DNA from 3 places in the Bacteroides sp. RCH18 genome. Region 1 is predicted to be linked to each of the others. Evidence: riboswitches for the same ligand, from Rfam matches in the RefSeq annotation. Region 1 holds a riboswitch; each other region holds the start of a gene.

Region 1 (2,276 bases):
GGAAGAACAGCTGAAAACAATCACGGGCGTTATTGAAAGCGGACTTTTCATCAATTACGACATTGAGGTAGTTGTAGCCAGATAATATAAAATAAAAAAGACCGCACATTCAGATTTATTTCATAAATTTACACGCTTAACTGACGTAACAACAAAAACCGTTGCTATAAAATATTTATGAGAAAACTTCTATTATCAATCTGTTTGTGGGTCGGATGCTTAATAACTTCGCAGGAGACAAAAGCACAAGGTATCATCAAAAATGTACCGACAATTGATGAGCAGGACGCCGCAAACGTTTATTCTGCTTTCTCGTATATGTTTCTGACCTCAGAAAGACTCGCTGACCAGAAAAGTACCCCATTACAAAAAGAAGATATGGAAAAGCTGAATTGGGTATTTAAAGGAACCAAGCCACTTCACAGATCCTCTTATCCCAATTTTACCCAAAAAGGTATCTTCATAGACATAAAAAACGATAAAGACGAAAGAAGCGGATACTACATCAGCAGTAAACAATATACGTTCATTGATGAAAACAATTTCGGACACAACAGCTATTACATTCCCCGCAAACTGCGTCCGCAAATCAAAGAACTCATTGAGCGCTACCAACAGAAATTGCCGGATAGCATTGCGATCATGCAACACGATTATCAAAAGATGAGCATCAAAACGCGTCCTCTGAATTTATGTATGTTCAATCCAAACAAGAAAATGGTAATGCTGACCTTTTATACTTGTGTAGATTCTCTTACAGTACTACCCATAGAATATAGAATCTTCCAACACAAAAAAAAGGGGATACAAGTATGGCGTGACGTTTCTCTTTGGGATCATCATCCTTATTGCGGAACAGATGAAAAAGGAAATATATGCATTCAAAATTCAGAAGGAATCATCCCGCTGAAAGACCAGCAAGACAGTCTCGCAGTAGAGATTCTTTGCCAGTCATTTCCGACATGGAAAGAAATGAATAACGCCGAACGTATGCAAACTCTCGATTCCTATTTTGAGCGCTATGCATCACTGATTTATCAAAAAACAAAGAAGAGAAGAGAGTAAAAAGCAGATCGTCCGAACACTCTAAAAGAGAAGAAAGCTGAAACTTTTTCTAAAAACAAAACTTAAAAGTTTTCCAAAACGGAAAACTTTCTGTATCAGGCAGAAAGAAAAGTTTCCCCAAAATTTAATGTTAAATCCTATCCAAGCTATCACAATATCCTTTATCTTTGTATCCGGTTTCGGAACTAAAAAGAGGTTTAGTCAATGAGGGAACGCTGTGCAAATCGGCGACAGTACCCGCTGCTGTAATTCTCTGTGAATCCGCACACTATGTCACTGCATCGGCAGATGTGGGAAGGCGCTGCGGGGGAGGGATAAGTCAGAAGACCTGCCGGAGTCAAATAAACATATTATTAATCACTTTCGGGAGTTAAAGTTATGAACTACGCGGAAATTTGTATCATCAAACGGGATGGTAAAAGAGAAGATTTCTCTATCAGTAAGATCAAGAATGCGATCGGTAAAGCATTCAGTGCGACAGGGATTCAGGACGAGCAGCAACTGATTGCTGACGTCACGATGAGTGTAATCAGTCAGTTCACTACCCCCACGATCACCGTGGAGGAAATTCAGGATTTAGTAGAAAAGGCATTGATGAAGGTACGCCCCGAAGTGGCCAAGAAGTACATCATCTACCGCGAATGGCGGAACACGGAGCGGGACAAGAAAACCCAGATGAAGCACGTAATGGACGGCATCGTCGCCATCGACAAGAACGACGTGAACCTGAGCAACGCCAACATGAGCAGCCACACGCCTGCCGGACAAATGATGACATTCGCATCGGAAGTCACCAAAGACTACACCTATAAATATCTGTTGCCGAAACGTTTTGCCGAAGCGCACCAGTTGGGCGATATCCATATTCACGACCTCGATTATTACCCTACAAAGACGACCACCTGCATCCAATATGACATGGACGATCTCTTTGAACGTGGCTTCCGCACCAAGAACGGCAGCATCCGCACGCCGCAAAGCATCCAAAGTTATGCTACGCTTGCCACCATCATCTTCCAGACCAACCAGAACGAGCAGCACGGCGGACAGGCAATCCCCGCCTTCGACTTCTTCATGGCAAAAGGGGTGGCAAAGTCTTTCCGCAAACATCTGGCTTCGTTCATCAATTTCTACGTGGCGATGGAAAACGGAACACAGGCGGACGAGAAAGCAATCCGTACCTTAATCAAGGAACATCTGCCTTCTATCAA
Region 2 (2,276 bases), 120 kb from region 1:
AGGCAATTCAGCTACTGTTGATCTTTATTTTCATAACTATAATCGGAAGGTGTTTGAGACTTTGGTGAATAATGCAAACCATAAATATACTACCTATATTATAATGTCCGGCAAATTTGCCGATATTGGTCCTTTACTGGAGAGTTTATCCGGAAACGTATTTCTACTCGATCATTATCACTCGGAATTGAAAGGGAAATATTCGTCTGTATTCCAGAACTTTGAAAAAGATACTTATGAAGCATTAGTGTATGGTCTGTCCAACTTGCGAAAGTACAAGCATATTGTAATGGTTCAGAAAGATTCGAAAGAACCTTTTGAACGTTATGACGGATTACGGGCTTTTTGTAAAGAGCATGGCTTTACGCATGAGTGCATTGGCGAAATTCAGGGAAGGGAGATTGTAAAGCAGGAGGTGTTTATGGTTGTTAATGATAGAGACTTGGTCAATTTGTTGAAGCAGGCTGACCGTCAGCAGTTAGTTCCGGGAAAAGATTTCGGTATTATATCTTATAATGATACCCCTTTGAAAGAAGTGCTGGCAGGAGGGATTACTACTCTTTCTACTGATTTCAAATTGATGGGACGCACGATGGCTTCTCTTATTAATAAAAAAACGATTGAGACAATTGAGAATCCTTGGAATTTAAATATTCGTAATTCACTATAAAGACTATCTATCCTATATTTATCATATATACATGTTCATAGTGACGTCATTTTAAAAGATTCTGTTCATCAGATTTGTTCCTGTTAAAAAAAGACAGGGGAGAAGTGAGGCGTGAAGTATAATTATAGTATCTTTGCACCTGCAAGGTTCGTATTTGGAGTTGTCTAACCTTCCAAAACGATGAAAAGGGAATCCGGTGTAAATCCGGGACAGTACCTGCTGCTGTAAGTCCTCTCTTTCGGGAGATGAGTTTATCACATTCTTTGCCACTGGTGACATCACTGGGAAGGCGTGATAAATGGGGACGAGTCAGAAGACCTGCCTTGACGCTGCAGATTTATACCCGCGGGTTTTCGGGTAGAAATCAACTGGTATAGTTCATTCCTATATTCAATTGATTCCTCATTCAACCGGTCGGTACAAATGCTATGTTTGATATTTGTCGCAAATCTTGATTTGCCGGCAGATGTCTGAAGAGTGATGCGACAAGTTAGTTAATAACCTTTTCTCACTTTTAATTATGAAACGAATTTTACTTTCTGTTTTATTTATTGTCTTCTGTCTGACGGCTTTTGTCGGTTGTATGAAATGGGATTATGGCAAGATGGAGCCTTTCAGGGCTACAGGAGATGGACTTTTCATTATGAATGAGGGGAATTTTCAATACGGTAATGCTACCTTATCTTATTATGATCCGGAAACGAAAAAGGTGGAGAATGAGATCTTTTACCGGGCTAATGCGATGAAGCTGGGTGATGTAGCACAATCAATGATTGTCCGGGACACTATTGGATGGGTGGTAGTGAATAATTCTCACGTAGTCTTCGCTATTAGCACCAATACATTTAAAGAGGTGGGACGCATAACGGGACTTACTTCTCCACGCTATATTCATTTTGTTTCGGATGAGAAAGCCTATATTACACAAATATGGGACTATCGTATTTTTATTGTCAATCCCAAAACTTATCAGATAACCGGATATATCGAATGTCCGGATATGACGATGGAAACAGGCTCGACAGAGCAAATGGTGCAGTATGGCAAGTATGTGTATGTGAATTGCTGGTCTTATCAGAATCGTATATTAAAGATAGATACTACAACGGACAAGGTGGTAGATCAGCTTACTGTAGGTATACAACCTACTTCTCTAGTGATGGATAAGAACTTCAAGATGTGGACGATTACTGATGGAGGGTATAAAGGAAGTCCATACGGATATGAGGAGCCGTCGCTTTATCGCATTGATGCCGAGACATTTAAAATAGAGAAACAATTTAAGTTTCAGTTGGGAGATGCTCCTTCGGAAGTACAGCTTAATGGTGCGGGTGATGAGCTTTACTGGATTAACAAAGATATCTGGCGTATGTCTGTCGATGAAGAACGTGTTCCCGTACGTCCTTTTCTCAAGTACCGTGATACGAAATATTATGGTCTGGCGGTTAGTCCGAAAAACGGAGATGTCTATGTGGCTGACGCCATTGATTATCAACAGCAGGGGATGATTTATCGCTATACGGAGGATGGGGAACTTGTGGATGAGTTTTATGTTGGAATTATTCCTGGAGCATTTTGTTGGAAGTAATCGGTAGAGAAGAATATG
Region 3 (2,276 bases), 130 kb from region 1:
GACGTGCCCCCTATACCAATTGGCTCGGTCAACTGCAAGGAGAAGACAAGGAGAAGGTGGACAACGCTATGCGTCTGGTAGGCATGGACAGCTATGCGGAAAAGACGATGGACAAAATGTCTGACGGAGAATGCCAACGCATCATGATAGCCCGTGCGCTTGCACAGGACACTCCTGTCATCCTGCTTGACGAACCTACCGCCTTCCTTGACTTGCCCAACCGCTACGAACTCTGTCTGCTCCTCCGGAAGCTGACGCAAAAGGAAGGAAAGTGTATCCTGTTTTCCACACACGACCTGGACATCGCTCTCTCACTTTGCGACACAATCATGCTGATTGATAATCCACAACTCTACAGCCTGCCTACCGGTGAAATGATTACGAGCGGGCATATAGAAAGATTGTTCCGCAACGAGTCAATCACATTTGATGCGCAGGAGATGAAAATAAGAATCAAGTAAAAACATTCCCCCTAAACCACTTATTTTTATAAGTCTTCGTGCTAGTTTTATTTATATTTTCGACTATCTTTGCTCCCGAATTGGTTTTTGAATAGTGATATCGACTATTCAAATGAAAAGGGAATCGGGTGAAAATCCCGGACAGTCCCGCTGCTGTGAAGCTCCATTCAACTTCTTGATATATACTTTTGCCACTGAACTGTCATGATAAATTCAGATCGGGAAGGCATCAGGAAGGGAGTCAGTCAGAAGACCTGCCATTCAGTTTCAAATAGCTGTTTTTACTCGTGGAATAGAAAAACGGCAAGAGTTATTAAATAATTTACTTATGGACATACTCCAATGACCTGACATCCTCCGATGCTCCGGCAGTAGGCTATATATTACCATATATCCGCTGACGAAGCTTCTGTGAGTATTGACGGCACAATTGCTTATTCTGTCATTGGGATAACAGAATCAGAGTCTGCCAATCAGCTTTGATCATGTGATTTTATAAGAGATGCAAAATTATTTTATGTTTAACTATAAAAAGAAAAGTATGAGAAAATTATTTTCCGTTTTAGTATTTATTTGTTTGTTGACAGCCTGTTCATCGGATGATGATCCCATCTCTTATGGAAATCCCTCTGTAGAGTTATCAACAGAAGAAACAGAAGAATTTACCTATGGAGAAAGCCGCGAATTTCCAATCACTCTAAAAGAAGTAGCTTCCACCTCTTTTGAATTACCCAACGGTTGGGAAGCCAGTATTAAAGATAGCAAACTGACTGTAACAGCTCCGGAAAAAGGGAAAACAGGAATGAGTAGTAACGGTACGATTGAAATTACAGCAACCGGGCTTAACGAAACAACAGTTACGGCATCCATAAAGGTAAAAGCATTCTATCTGATAACCTTTGAGGATGTAGATGCCAAATATCTTGCCGGTCCGACAGCATACGGAGATAATCTCTACACAAATTATACCGGTTCAACCCCGGAATTATATAAAGGCTATCATGACGTATCTTCCGATTTGTTTTTCAATACGACGACCCAAGGATATGGTTTTGCATCCGGAGGAATTGCCATCTCGCAATGGAATAACAAGACAAAAGCTGACTATATGAATCAATGCAGCGTTTTTTATGGAGACGATAATCAAAAGAACGGAGGAAATAACGGCTCAGCAACTTTCGCTGTAAGCTATGCCACCAGTTATGGTACATCAGGAGCTTATATGTATTTCCAGACAGAAGGAGCCGAGTACGAAATAGACCATGCCTACATTACTAACAACACTTATGCAGTACTATCTATGACCAATGGAGACGGTTTTGGGAAAAAATTCTCCTATGAAGATAAGGATTGGTTCAAACTCACAATCCAAGGTGTTAATACAGCGGGAACAATTACAGGAGAAGTCGAATTTTATCTGGCAGATTTCCGTACGCAAGATGCAGCCGGCATTCTTACTGAATGGAAACGGGTAGATTTAACACCACTGGGCAAAGTACACCGACTCAATTTTAATATGACAAGCTCCGACGGCGAAGGAATGTGGATAAACACTCCCACTTATTTCTGCGTGGACGACATTGCCATTACATATTAAAAATTTCATATTCCATATCCTGATTAAACAAAAACAAACATGACAGATAAAAATTACCAAATGGTAATTTTTATCTCCTTCCATACCCCTACCTTTGCAGCCGTTTTCAACAAACTAAAGATAAAAAGTCATGAAAGACAGTATTGATTTCGGTAGTATGGACATCTCTAAATTGTTCCGTAAGTTATTAGTTCCTACGGTATTGGGAATGGTGTTCT

Evidence for each region. A riboswitch is a leader RNA that binds a small molecule or an ion and turns the genes downstream of it on or off. The one in region 1 is predicted to bind cobalamin.
Region 2: another riboswitch for cobalamin. It lies ahead of ACHLI0_RS08560 (YncE family protein); the one in region 1 lies ahead of ACHLI0_RS08050 (anaerobic ribonucleoside triphosphate reductase).
Region 3: another riboswitch for cobalamin. It lies ahead of ACHLI0_RS08590 (DUF4465 domain-containing protein); the one in region 1 lies ahead of ACHLI0_RS08050 (anaerobic ribonucleoside triphosphate reductase).

Annotation. Positions count from the first base shown of each region.
Region 1 covers NZ_JBIPTC010000001.1:2,011,283-2,013,558, forward strand. The annotation lists gene rpiA (ribose 5-phosphate isomerase A) at 1-85, shown strand, start outside; gene ACHLI0_RS08045 (hypothetical protein) at 178-1,065, shown strand; cobalamin riboswitch at 1,229-1,415, shown strand; gene ACHLI0_RS08050 (anaerobic ribonucleoside triphosphate reductase) at 1,444-2,276, shown strand, end outside.
Region 2 covers NZ_JBIPTC010000001.1:2,133,743-2,136,018, reverse strand. The annotation lists gene ACHLI0_RS08565 (GntR family transcriptional regulator) at 1-670, shown strand, start outside; cobalamin riboswitch at 798-1,010, shown strand; gene ACHLI0_RS08560 (YncE family protein) at 1,191-2,258, shown strand.
Region 3 covers NZ_JBIPTC010000001.1:2,141,193-2,143,468, forward strand. The annotation lists gene ACHLI0_RS08585 (ABC transporter ATP-binding protein) at 1-461, shown strand, start outside; cobalamin riboswitch at 525-737, shown strand; gene ACHLI0_RS08590 (DUF4465 domain-containing protein) at 1,003-2,058, shown strand; gene ACHLI0_RS08595 (MATE family efflux transporter) at 2,189-2,276, shown strand, end outside.